Regions from separate parts of the Lentibacillus sp. JNUCC-1 genome, predicted to be linked through region 2. Evidence: riboswitches for the same ligand, from Rfam matches in the RefSeq annotation. Region 2 holds a riboswitch; each other region holds the start of a gene.
The links. Region 2 has a riboswitch for thiamine pyrophosphate ahead of JNUCC1_RS12515 (ABC transporter substrate-binding protein). Riboswitches for the same ligand answer to the same signal wherever they lie in the genome.

Region 1: another riboswitch for thiamine pyrophosphate. It lies ahead of thiT (energy-coupled thiamine transporter ThiT); the one in region 2 lies ahead of JNUCC1_RS12515 (ABC transporter substrate-binding protein).
Region 3: another riboswitch for thiamine pyrophosphate. It lies ahead of JNUCC1_RS01940 (3-oxoacyl-ACP reductase); the one in region 2 lies ahead of JNUCC1_RS12515 (ABC transporter substrate-binding protein).

The regions. Positions count from the first base shown of each region.
Region 1 is NZ_WHOH01000001.1:98,438-101,715, reverse strand. It holds gene JNUCC1_RS00540 (M3 family oligoendopeptidase) at 1-1,016, shown strand, start outside; TPP riboswitch at 1,089-1,191, shown strand; gene thiT (energy-coupled thiamine transporter ThiT) at 1,300-1,872, shown strand; gene JNUCC1_RS00530 (hypothetical protein) at 1,991-3,278, shown strand, end outside.
Region 2 is NZ_WHOH01000003.1:415,701-418,978, forward strand. It holds gene JNUCC1_RS12510 (ABC transporter permease) at 1-537, opposite strand, end outside; gene JNUCC1_RS12515 (ABC transporter substrate-binding protein) at 624-1,643, opposite strand; TPP riboswitch at 1,861-1,970, opposite strand; gene JNUCC1_RS12520 (hypothetical protein) at 2,178-2,429, shown strand; gene JNUCC1_RS12525 (DUF3221 domain-containing protein) at 2,993-3,278, shown strand, end outside.
Region 3 is NZ_WHOH01000001.1:395,479-398,756, reverse strand. It holds gene JNUCC1_RS01955 (tetratricopeptide repeat protein) at 1-197, shown strand, start outside; partial or broken gene JNUCC1_RS19115 (gamma-glutamylcyclotransferase family protein) at 424-723, shown strand; gene JNUCC1_RS19110 (gamma-glutamylcyclotransferase family protein) at 712-1,071, shown strand; gene JNUCC1_RS19420 (hypothetical protein) at 1,029-1,211, shown strand; TPP riboswitch at 1,274-1,370, shown strand; partial or broken gene JNUCC1_RS01940 (3-oxoacyl-ACP reductase) at 1,449-2,212, shown strand; gene JNUCC1_RS01935 (DUF1028 domain-containing protein) at 2,322-3,179, shown strand; gene JNUCC1_RS01930 (GGDEF domain-containing protein) at 3,182-3,278, opposite strand, start outside.

The sequences.
Region 1 (3,278 bases), on a different contig from region 2:
TTGAAATCAATCGTATGAAGCAAGAAACGCTTGATGCCATGTGGCAGGCAATCACAGATCACAAACAGCCATTTGTGGATTTTCTTAAAAGAAAAGCAGCGTTATTGGGCCAAAAAGAGTTAAGTATGTATGATATTGGAGCCCCGATTTCCAAATCAGAAAAAACGTATTCTTATTCTGAAGGGGCAGACTTTATCGTTAACCACTTCCGGAATTTCAGTCCCAAAATGGCGGATTTTGCTCGAATGGCTTTTGAAAAACGGTGGATTGAGGCTGAAGATCGGGCAGGAAAGCGTCCTGGAGGCTTTTGCACGAGCTTTCCTGATAGTGAACAAACACGTATTTTCATGACGTACTCTGGTACAGCATCAAATATTGCAACGCTTGCACATGAACTTGGGCATGCCTACCATCAGCATGTCATGAATGATATACACGGTTTAAATCAGCGCTATGCTATGAATGTGGCTGAGACAGCTTCTACGTTTGCTGAAATGATTGTGGCTGATGCATCTGTCAACAGTGCTGAGACACCAGAAGAAAAGAAAACTTTGCTCGAAGATAAGATCCAGCGCAGTGTCGCGTTCTTTATGAACATACATGCAAGGTTTTTGTTTGAAACACGATTCTACGAAGAAAGAAAGCGAGGTATGGTCTCTGTTTACAGGTTAAATGAACTAATGATCGAAGCACAGAAAGAAGCGTATTGTGAGGCCATCACAGATTATGATCAAAACTTCTGGGCTTCCAAGCTGCATTTTCATATAACAGGTGTGCCATTCTATAATTTCCCTTATACATTCGGCTATTTATTCAGCTTGGGTCTGTATGCACATGCAAAAAATAAGGGAGGCAGTTTTGAAGAAGATTATATAGCACTTCTTAGAGATACGGGCCGCATGACTGTGGAAGAGTTAGCGATGAAACATCTTAATGTGGATTTAACAAAACCGGATTTCTGGGAGAATGCGATCAAGTTGTGTGTCGCAGATGTAGAGGAGTTTCTCGCTTTATAAACAGAACTTGCCAGTAAGTTGTTTGCCTAAAGAGGATATGTTATACTGAAATTAACAAAAAAAGCGAATAGTTAAGCCTTCAGGGGGAGCCGTATGGCTGAGAGTGGACACAATATGTTCAGACCCTTAGAACCTGTTAGTTAGTACTAGCGTAGGGATGGCGGCTTTTTTGATGGACTTTAAAGCAGTGTGGGCGGAAACTCATCAAGAAGCTTCCCCTTGGCACTGCTTTTTTTGTGCTCTGATATTTTAGAATAGAGCTATTATTAGGGGAGGAAATGTTTTGCAATCGACACGTATATTATTTTTGATTGAAATTTCTATGCTGACAGCATTGGCGTTGGCGCTTGATGTCATACCTTTTCTTAATTTCAAAGTATGGGCAATGGGAGGATCTGTTTCTCTGGCTATGGTACCTGTATTTATTGCTGCTTTCCGCTGGGGCATTAAAGGCGGATTGCTGTCGGGTTTTCTTTGGGGAGTGCTTCAGGTGGCGGTTGGTCAGGCATTTATCGTTCACTGGGCCCAAGCACTTATAGAATACGGTTTAGCATTTACGGTGATTGGTTTTGCCGGTCTCTTTGCCGGCAAGGTCAAGGAGGCAGTGAAATCCGGTAACCAGAAAGGATACTTGACTGCAATCACTTTAGGTGTTGCTCTTGGAAGCGCCCTTCGTTTTTTAGCGCATTATTTTGCTGGCGTTATCTTTTTCGGTTCGGCAATCGAATCACAATCTGCATGGTTGTATTCTTTCTTGTATAATGTCTCATACATGGTTCCAACTGCGATCTTATCAGTTTTGGTCGTGTATTTCTTATTCAGAACACAGCCTAAAACGCTGTTGAAGGCAGCATAACCAAAATCCGCTCACACACGGGCAGTCTGGCAGAATCCAGGCTGCTTTTTTATTGCACCGCTTTTTCTTTGTTTGCATAGGCTGTTAACATACTTGCACAGAAAGGGAGCGGTGAAAGGTGGAATTAACCTTATCCCATTGGTTGTATGGTTTGTTTACACTTGCCATAATTTTAACAATGATATGGCGTAAAGGCGTGGTCTTTCCAACGCTGCTTGGCACATTTATTATTGCTTGGGTATCCAAAGGAAATATGGTTGACGGGTTAACAGCGATTTTTAACGCCAACCTTGTAGCTGCAAAAGAATTGTTTAATATATTTTTGATCATTACGTTTATGCTAGCATTGCTGCATGCGATGCGGGATTTAGGGGCAGATAAACGAATGATTCAGCCTATTGAAAGATTTATGGTCAATGCGCATGTATCTTACTTCATTCTTGCAGGAGTTACCTATGTGATTTCATTATTTTTCTGGCCGACACCAGCTGTACCACTCATTTGTGCTTTGCTTGTTCCGGCCGCGGTCAGGGCGGGCTTGCCGATTATGACAGCGGCAGTAGTTGTTGCATTGTCTGGTCAGGGAATGGCTTTGTCGTCTGACTACATTATGCAAGTGGCTCCTGGGATTTCTGCCAGTTCAGCAGGCGTTGAAACCTCACAAGTAGCAGATCAGGCGCTCATGATGTCTCTTATTGTCGGGGGCGTTGCCATCAGTTTAGCATATATGTTGCACCGAAAACATATGCGGCAATCGGGAGATCCGCTCAATGATCAGGAAATCGAAAACTTGCAGGCGGCGGATTCTGAAACCCATACAACGCGAACGAAGCACAGGGACTTCTGGAGCAAAGCGTTTGCGTTTATTGTGCCACTCGCGCTCCTTATAGTAGTTGTTTATATGATGTCCACAAAACTAACTTCTGGACGCATGGGTGGATTAGAAGGGGGAGATGGGGCTGCGTTTGTTGGCGGCGTTGCTGTTGTCCTTCTTTTGATGGCTACAACTGTATTCGGTAAACAACATGCACTTGATTATATTACAACACACATCACTAATGGTTTTGTTTTTGCTTTTAAAGCAATGGGTCCCGTTATACCAATTGCAGGGTTTTTCTTTCTTGGAAGTTCAGACTTCTCAGGAGATATTTTGGGAATCGAAAATGATGCACCAGCGTTTTTGTTTGACCTTGTGCAATCCACACAAGATTTCTTGCCACAGAATGCATTTCTCGCTGCATTTAGCATTTTGATCATTGGAATGATTACAGGGCTTGACGGTTCAGGCTTTTCCGGGCTGCCTTTAACTGGCGCTCTCTCTGCTTCTCTTGAGAGCGGCGGCATGGATATAGAAACTCTTGCAGCTATTGGACAAATGGGGTCAGTTTGGACTGGCGGCGGTACCA
Region 2 (3,278 bases):
GGAAAATATGGCTGGAATGGCATGCGGCAGTTCCAATTTCCAAAACAACTGAGCTTTATTGGCGCCCATCATTTTCATATAATGGACCAGCTCACGATTGGTTTGGGTAAACCCGCCCAATGCAGATACGGCAATCGGAAAAAAGCATGCCAATGTAATGATGATCAGCTTTGGCAATGGATTAAATCCAAACCAGATGACGAGTAATGGTGCAAGTACAATAATGGGCATATTCTGAGATAAAATGATAAACGGAAAGAATGTCTCCCGCACCCTGGGCATCAAATGCAATACGGTCGCAACCCCTAAACCAACTGTTGTGCCGATCAGGAAACCTGCCACAGATAATTGGACTGTGGACCCTACGTGCGGCATGAATACAGGTATAACACTTTTAGCTTCCATCACAATATCAGATGGCGCCGGAAGCAGCCATTTCTCAATTGCAAACAAGCGCGTTGCTGCTTCCCATAACCCAATGAATAGGAGAATCGCTATAAGCGGCCGCCATACTTTTCCCAGCCAATTTGTCGTCATCGGGATCTCTCCGTTAACTTTTGCGAAAGAACGCGGGCTGCGCTTAACTTTGACATATCATCACTCCTGCATGTTGTTCTATAAATCTATTTTTCTGGTAAAAATTCATTCGTGAATGCCTGCTCCACATCAACAGGCTCATCAATAATGTCATTGTCTAATAGAAAGTCAGCAAACTTCTGCCATCTGTCCTGTTCTTGTATCCCAAACCGTTCGGCATCATCTTTGTACCTAGGTGATAACCACTCTTGACTGTGCTTCACAAGTTCGGGATCAAGATCCGGCACACGATCAATTAAGATCTCGGCCGCTTCTTCTGGATTGTCAATCGCAAATTCATAACCTTTTACGGCCGCATGTGTAAAGGCTTTGACCGTTTCAGGGTCAGAAGCAATCATCTCTTCGTTCGTCGCAATTATCGGTGTATAAAAATCAAGCTTATCGGAGTAATCAGCAAGGTAGACCATGTTCAAATCGACACCTCTGAGCTCTGCTTCAATGCCCGTCCAGCCGTAATAAACGAGTGAGAAATCCACATCCCGTTCAACCGCTACGAAAAAGTCGGAGTCGCCAGTTGTGATGTAATCGACCTCTTCCACATCGGCATTGTCATTCTTCATCAAAGCTGTCATCATTGCTTTTTCAAGGTCAGATCCATTTGCACCAAACTTTTTACCTTCAAAGTCTTCAGGTGAAGTAATGTCTTTGTCTGCAGGTGATGCATAACCAGCTGTATTGTGTTGTAACACGGCAGTGATTGACACCACCGGAAGCCCTTCTGAGCGCGCCTGAGTCAACCCTTCCTGATAGCTGATCCCAAAGTCAGCTTTCTCCGCCGCCAGCAATTGGTTCACACCTGCTTCTCCAGGGAGGAGGATCTCAACATCCAGACCTTGTTCTTCAAAATATCCTTTTTCCTTTGCAACATATATGCCAGTGTGATTGGTATTCGGTGTCCAATCCAGCGCAAATTTAACCGGTGTTAAATCAGAATTATCCGTGCCATCGTTTCCTGTATTTTCTGCCTGACCGGTGTTTTGACCACAGCCAGCCATGAAAATGAACAATCCAATTAGTACGACCCTAAACAGGTTCTTCAACGTCATTCCTCCAGTAAACTTTTACATGAAGGTGTCCTTTAAATGATCAGCAGCATGGCGCCGGGAATGTAGAGTGGCGTGGTATCTATTCCTGTAAAGGAGAGAGCTCTCCTACTGATTCGGTTTCATTCTATCTTTTAGTCCGCCATGAAATATGAACAATAAAAAATGCGCTAAGGTTAAGGACCTTTAGCGCACAGGTATCTCATTTATGCAAATATAAATGACAAAATGAAATGTTCCCTACGCTGGTGCCAACCAGATCAGGTTCAAAGGGTCCGTATTTCAAGAATACGGTCTCAGCTAGCATGACTAGCACCCCCACATAAAAGTATGTAGTTTTTTGTGTAATGCATTACAAACGCAAGTATGTCATATGTACGGTTAAGTTGCAAATTTTTGAAGTGGAGGGCGTGGGAGCGGCGGAATCAGACATGTGTTTCTTCTTAAATACATCCCTTGCAACATCAATATTTCACATCATATGTAGTATAATAAGCATAAGATTCATTTGAATATTTCCTCGAGGAGGCGTTCAGAATGAGGAAGATTGAAGGTCAAATGGCAAAAGTAATGAAGGAAATCATCTCTGACGGTGACCCAGTTGTTGAAATTGAAGGTAAGAAATATTACCTTTCTTTAATTGAAAAGCCGGAATCCACGGTTACAGAAGATGTAGAAGCTGACCCAGAATTAAAAGAAAAATTGCTTCAAGCCAAAATGGATATTTTGCATAGTAATACCTACACAACAGAGGAAGTAGTTGAAATGATTAATCAGGGAGAACTTTAAATGAGGTTGGAATGGACTGACCAAGCATTAGAGGCTTTTCGAAATATACGCAGCCAACATTATACCCAGACTGAGACTGCAGAATATAAAAAACGCTTGCCAGAAATATTCAGGAAAAAATCACTTTACTTGGTGTAAGTACTTTAGTAGAAGAAAAGGAATGGAAAGGCAGTTACAAAATCATTATTGATAAGATTGTTGTCTATTATTCATTCTCAGAAAAACAGAACGTGTGTTATATAGAGTACTTCAGGCATTCTAGCCAGCATAAATAATCCATAATAACTGGATGCAAACCGCATCCTTTTTATTTTATCAAAAATAAACGAGAAAACGCCAAGCGCCGTAAAACGCGGGGACGATTCTCATGCTTTTTTGGGAACGGGAGGGGCGGTTGGGAGAAATACCATGGATAAGGATTTGTTAATTTTGACAACGAAAGCTATGGTGAATCGTATGATATAACAGGAATTGAAATTTTCAAACCAGCCAGATACGTGAGTAACTGATGATTTATTATAAAGAGGTGTTTTATGAGAAAGCTCCTTGTATCGTTGCTAATAATGATGTTATTTAGTGTTTCGCTCACAGGATGTGGTGAACCCCACACGGAAGGTATTGTGATAGAGGCAGATCAGAACTCAGTTTTGGTAGCTGGGAATCTTTCTACAGATCGGTACAAGGAATTGAAGCGTGAATCAGCTTCAGATGGGGATATATTCGAAGCGGTGAAACAGGAAGTACGTGACACAGGAGGAGCTATTGATTTAGTTGATTTCACGTATGAAGATGCCAACCAATTTGCAGCTGGTGATGAAGTTATCGTCTGGATTAAAGGCGGGATAGCAG
Region 3 (3,278 bases), on a different contig from region 2:
GTTTACCAGATGCCGAACAGGAAAAGACGTTATTGCAGCTTGGCAGTACATACCGTACATTGGGGATTATGATAAAGCAAAGAACGTACTTGAGAAAGGGATCAATCTGTATTCTGATAATCATGCTATCAAGATTTTCTATGCGATGTGTCTTTATAATTTGGAAGAATACCATCAATCAATATCAATATTATTAAATAGTGTGGTGAACACAACACGAAATAAAGATATATTAAACTATAAAAAAGCAATACTCTTCTATTCTACACAGATAGATAAAGTGTGGAGATAATGATGAAAAATGGGTAAGGTATAAACTACAAAATTGTGATATTAGCAGTAAAGGAGGCCTGTTTTAATGAACAGTAAGAAGTTTGTCTTTGTTTATGGCACGTTGAGACAACATGAACGCATCATTATTTCTTAAACCAAGCTTTTCTCGTTTCAAAAGAGGCCTGGACAGCTGGCAGGTTGTATGAGACACGGCATGACTTTCCTGTAATGGAACCGACTAATGAAGATACTGTATTTGGGGAACTGTACAGAGTTTCAGAGGCAACACTGAAAGAGCTGGATGCATTGGAGGGTTATCGAGCAGATGCTTTCGATAACCTGTATGACCGCGTTGAACAGACCGTATACACAGATGCAGGACACTACGAAGCAATTATGTACGTGCTCGCCTCACAAACGGATCAGCTCAAAAAGAATGTGATAAAGGGAGGCGACTGGAAAGTACACCATTTAATCAAACAGCCTTCATTTCTTTACTTTGCCTACGGGAGTTGTATGGATGACGCACGATTTAAAGCGCAGCAGGCAGATCAGTTTTTTACAGATGTTCTCGGGCAAGGAGTACTGAAGGGTTATACACTACGCTTCACACGCAAACAGCATGACGGGGGGCGTGCAGATATTGTTGAAGAGGGAGGTGTTGTTGAAGGGAAGGTGTATCGTGTAACACCTGAAGTTTTGCCTTATTTGTATAAGCGTGAGGGGTTCATGCGGGCATATATCGTCCGGCTGTTGTGTCTGTCGGCTTCCAAAATGAAGAGACTAAGGAGGCGTTGACCTTTATTGTCCGTTATAAAGAGGCTGAAACTGCGCCGCCATGGCATTATATGAAGGAAATTTTAAGAGGCGGGGAATCATGCTGCAGTGAAAAGTATTTGAGCGATTTGCGGGAAAGATATTCGTATATAAAAGGATGAACAGTGTCTAATGTTGCACAAATAAACCATTGTGCTAGAATGAAAGCATACCATATCATAAAACCGATCACTGGGGGAGCGCAAGCTGAGAAGAGGAGACTCTGACCCTTGGAACCTGATCCAGTTAACGCTGGCGTAGGGAAGTGGCGTCTAAATTGAGGCATGAATACATATGCGATCAAACACGTCCACCGTTCCTGGTGGTCTTTTTTTATGGGGAAAGGGGAGAAGGATATCATGAAATTAAATGAACAGATTGTTTTGGTCACAGGTGCGAGCAGAGGGCTAGGAGCGGCAATTGCCAAAGCGTTTGGACACGAGGGCGCAAAGGTGGTCGTGAATTATTTGGCTAGCGAAGATCTGGCTGAAGCTGTGGTACAGGAGATTGGAGCTGACCGTGCTATTGCATTAAAGGCAGATGTGCGCGATCAAGATGCGGTCAAGCTTATGTTTGCCAAAGCCAAAGACCATTTCGGCTCACCGGTGACAACGGTTGTGAATAATGCATTGATTGGCTTTAAATTTAATGGAGATTTGCGCAAACAAATCAATTCGATTGCTTGGGGGACTTCCAAACTCAATTTGAAGGTAGTATTAAAGCAGCACTGAATACGGTCCAAGCAGGTCGTGAAGATATGATTGATGCCGGGTTTGGGCGATTCATCAATATTGGGACTAACTTATTCCAGAATCCGGTTGTTCCCTATCACGACTACAACACAAGCAAGGCTGCACTTCTGAGTTTCACCCGAAATGTTGCGAAAGAACTGGGACCGCATGGTATAACGGTTAATATGGCCTCGGGTGGGCTTCTCGATAAAACGAACGCCAGTGCAGCAACACCTGATGTTGTGTTTGACTTGATTCGAGAGCAAACACCCCTTCAAAAAGTAACATCCCCGGAAGAGGTTGCAGATGCTATTTTGTTTTTCGCATCACCTTGGAGCCGTGGCGTTACCGGACAAAACTTGATTGTTGATGGCGGACTCGTCATGAATTAATATGAAGAAATGCTTTCACTTCTCTCATAATGGTTGTTATTCACTGGAAAAATTGTATAATTATGATAACACATTCCGTGATAGATTCAACGACAAGGGTGGGGTGGACATGACTTTTTCAATTGCAGGGTATGATCCCGAAACAGGTGAACTCGGTGTGGCTGTTCAATCAAAGTTTCTGGGGGTTGGTTCGGTAGTACCGTGGGCAAAATCTGGTGTTGGTGCAGTGGCCACACAATCCTATGCCAATCCCGCCTATGGACCCATGGGACTGGACCTTTTGGAACAGGATAAAAGTGCCCAGGAGACGATCGACATTTTAACATCTCAGGATGAGGGCCGTGCTTATCGTCAGGTTGGTATTGTCGATTCAAACGGGAACGCTGCGACCTTTACTGGTGAACATTGTTATAACTGGGCTGGTGGCAGAACAGGAAAGCATTATGCTGCTCAGGGGAATATTCTTGTTGACGAAAATACAGTCGATAAAATGGCCGAAACATTTGAAAGAACTTCAGGCTCTCTTGCGGATAGGTTGCTTGCCGCTCTAGCTGCGGGGCAGGAAGCAGGAGGCGATAAGCGGGGACAGCAGTCAGCAGCTCTTTATGTGGTGAAAAAGCACGGAGGTTATCTCGGGGTCAATGATCATTATATCGACCTTCGAGTTGATGATCACTCAGAGCCCATCAATGAACTGCAGCGCATCTATCTGCTTCATCAGCTTTATTTTGGTGTGACACAGCCAGATGATGTGCTGTTAGTGAAAGATGAAATAAAAAATGATGTTGCATTTCATTTGCGGCGTCTTGGTTATATTTCTTCTAACAAAATAGATGAAAGTCGTTTAATCGAAGCATTGACTGCCTTCATTCATAAAGAGAATTTCGAAAACAGGGAACTGAAAGAAGGACAGATTGATGCGAAAGTACTGGGTTTTTTAAAGTCCAAACAAGAAACACAACGCTGATTTCAGCGTTGTGTTTCTTTCGTATTATGAACGGTATCTATTGAAGAGACTTTGTTTCGTCCGGTTTGCTTAGCGTTATATAAAGCATGATCTGCGTCT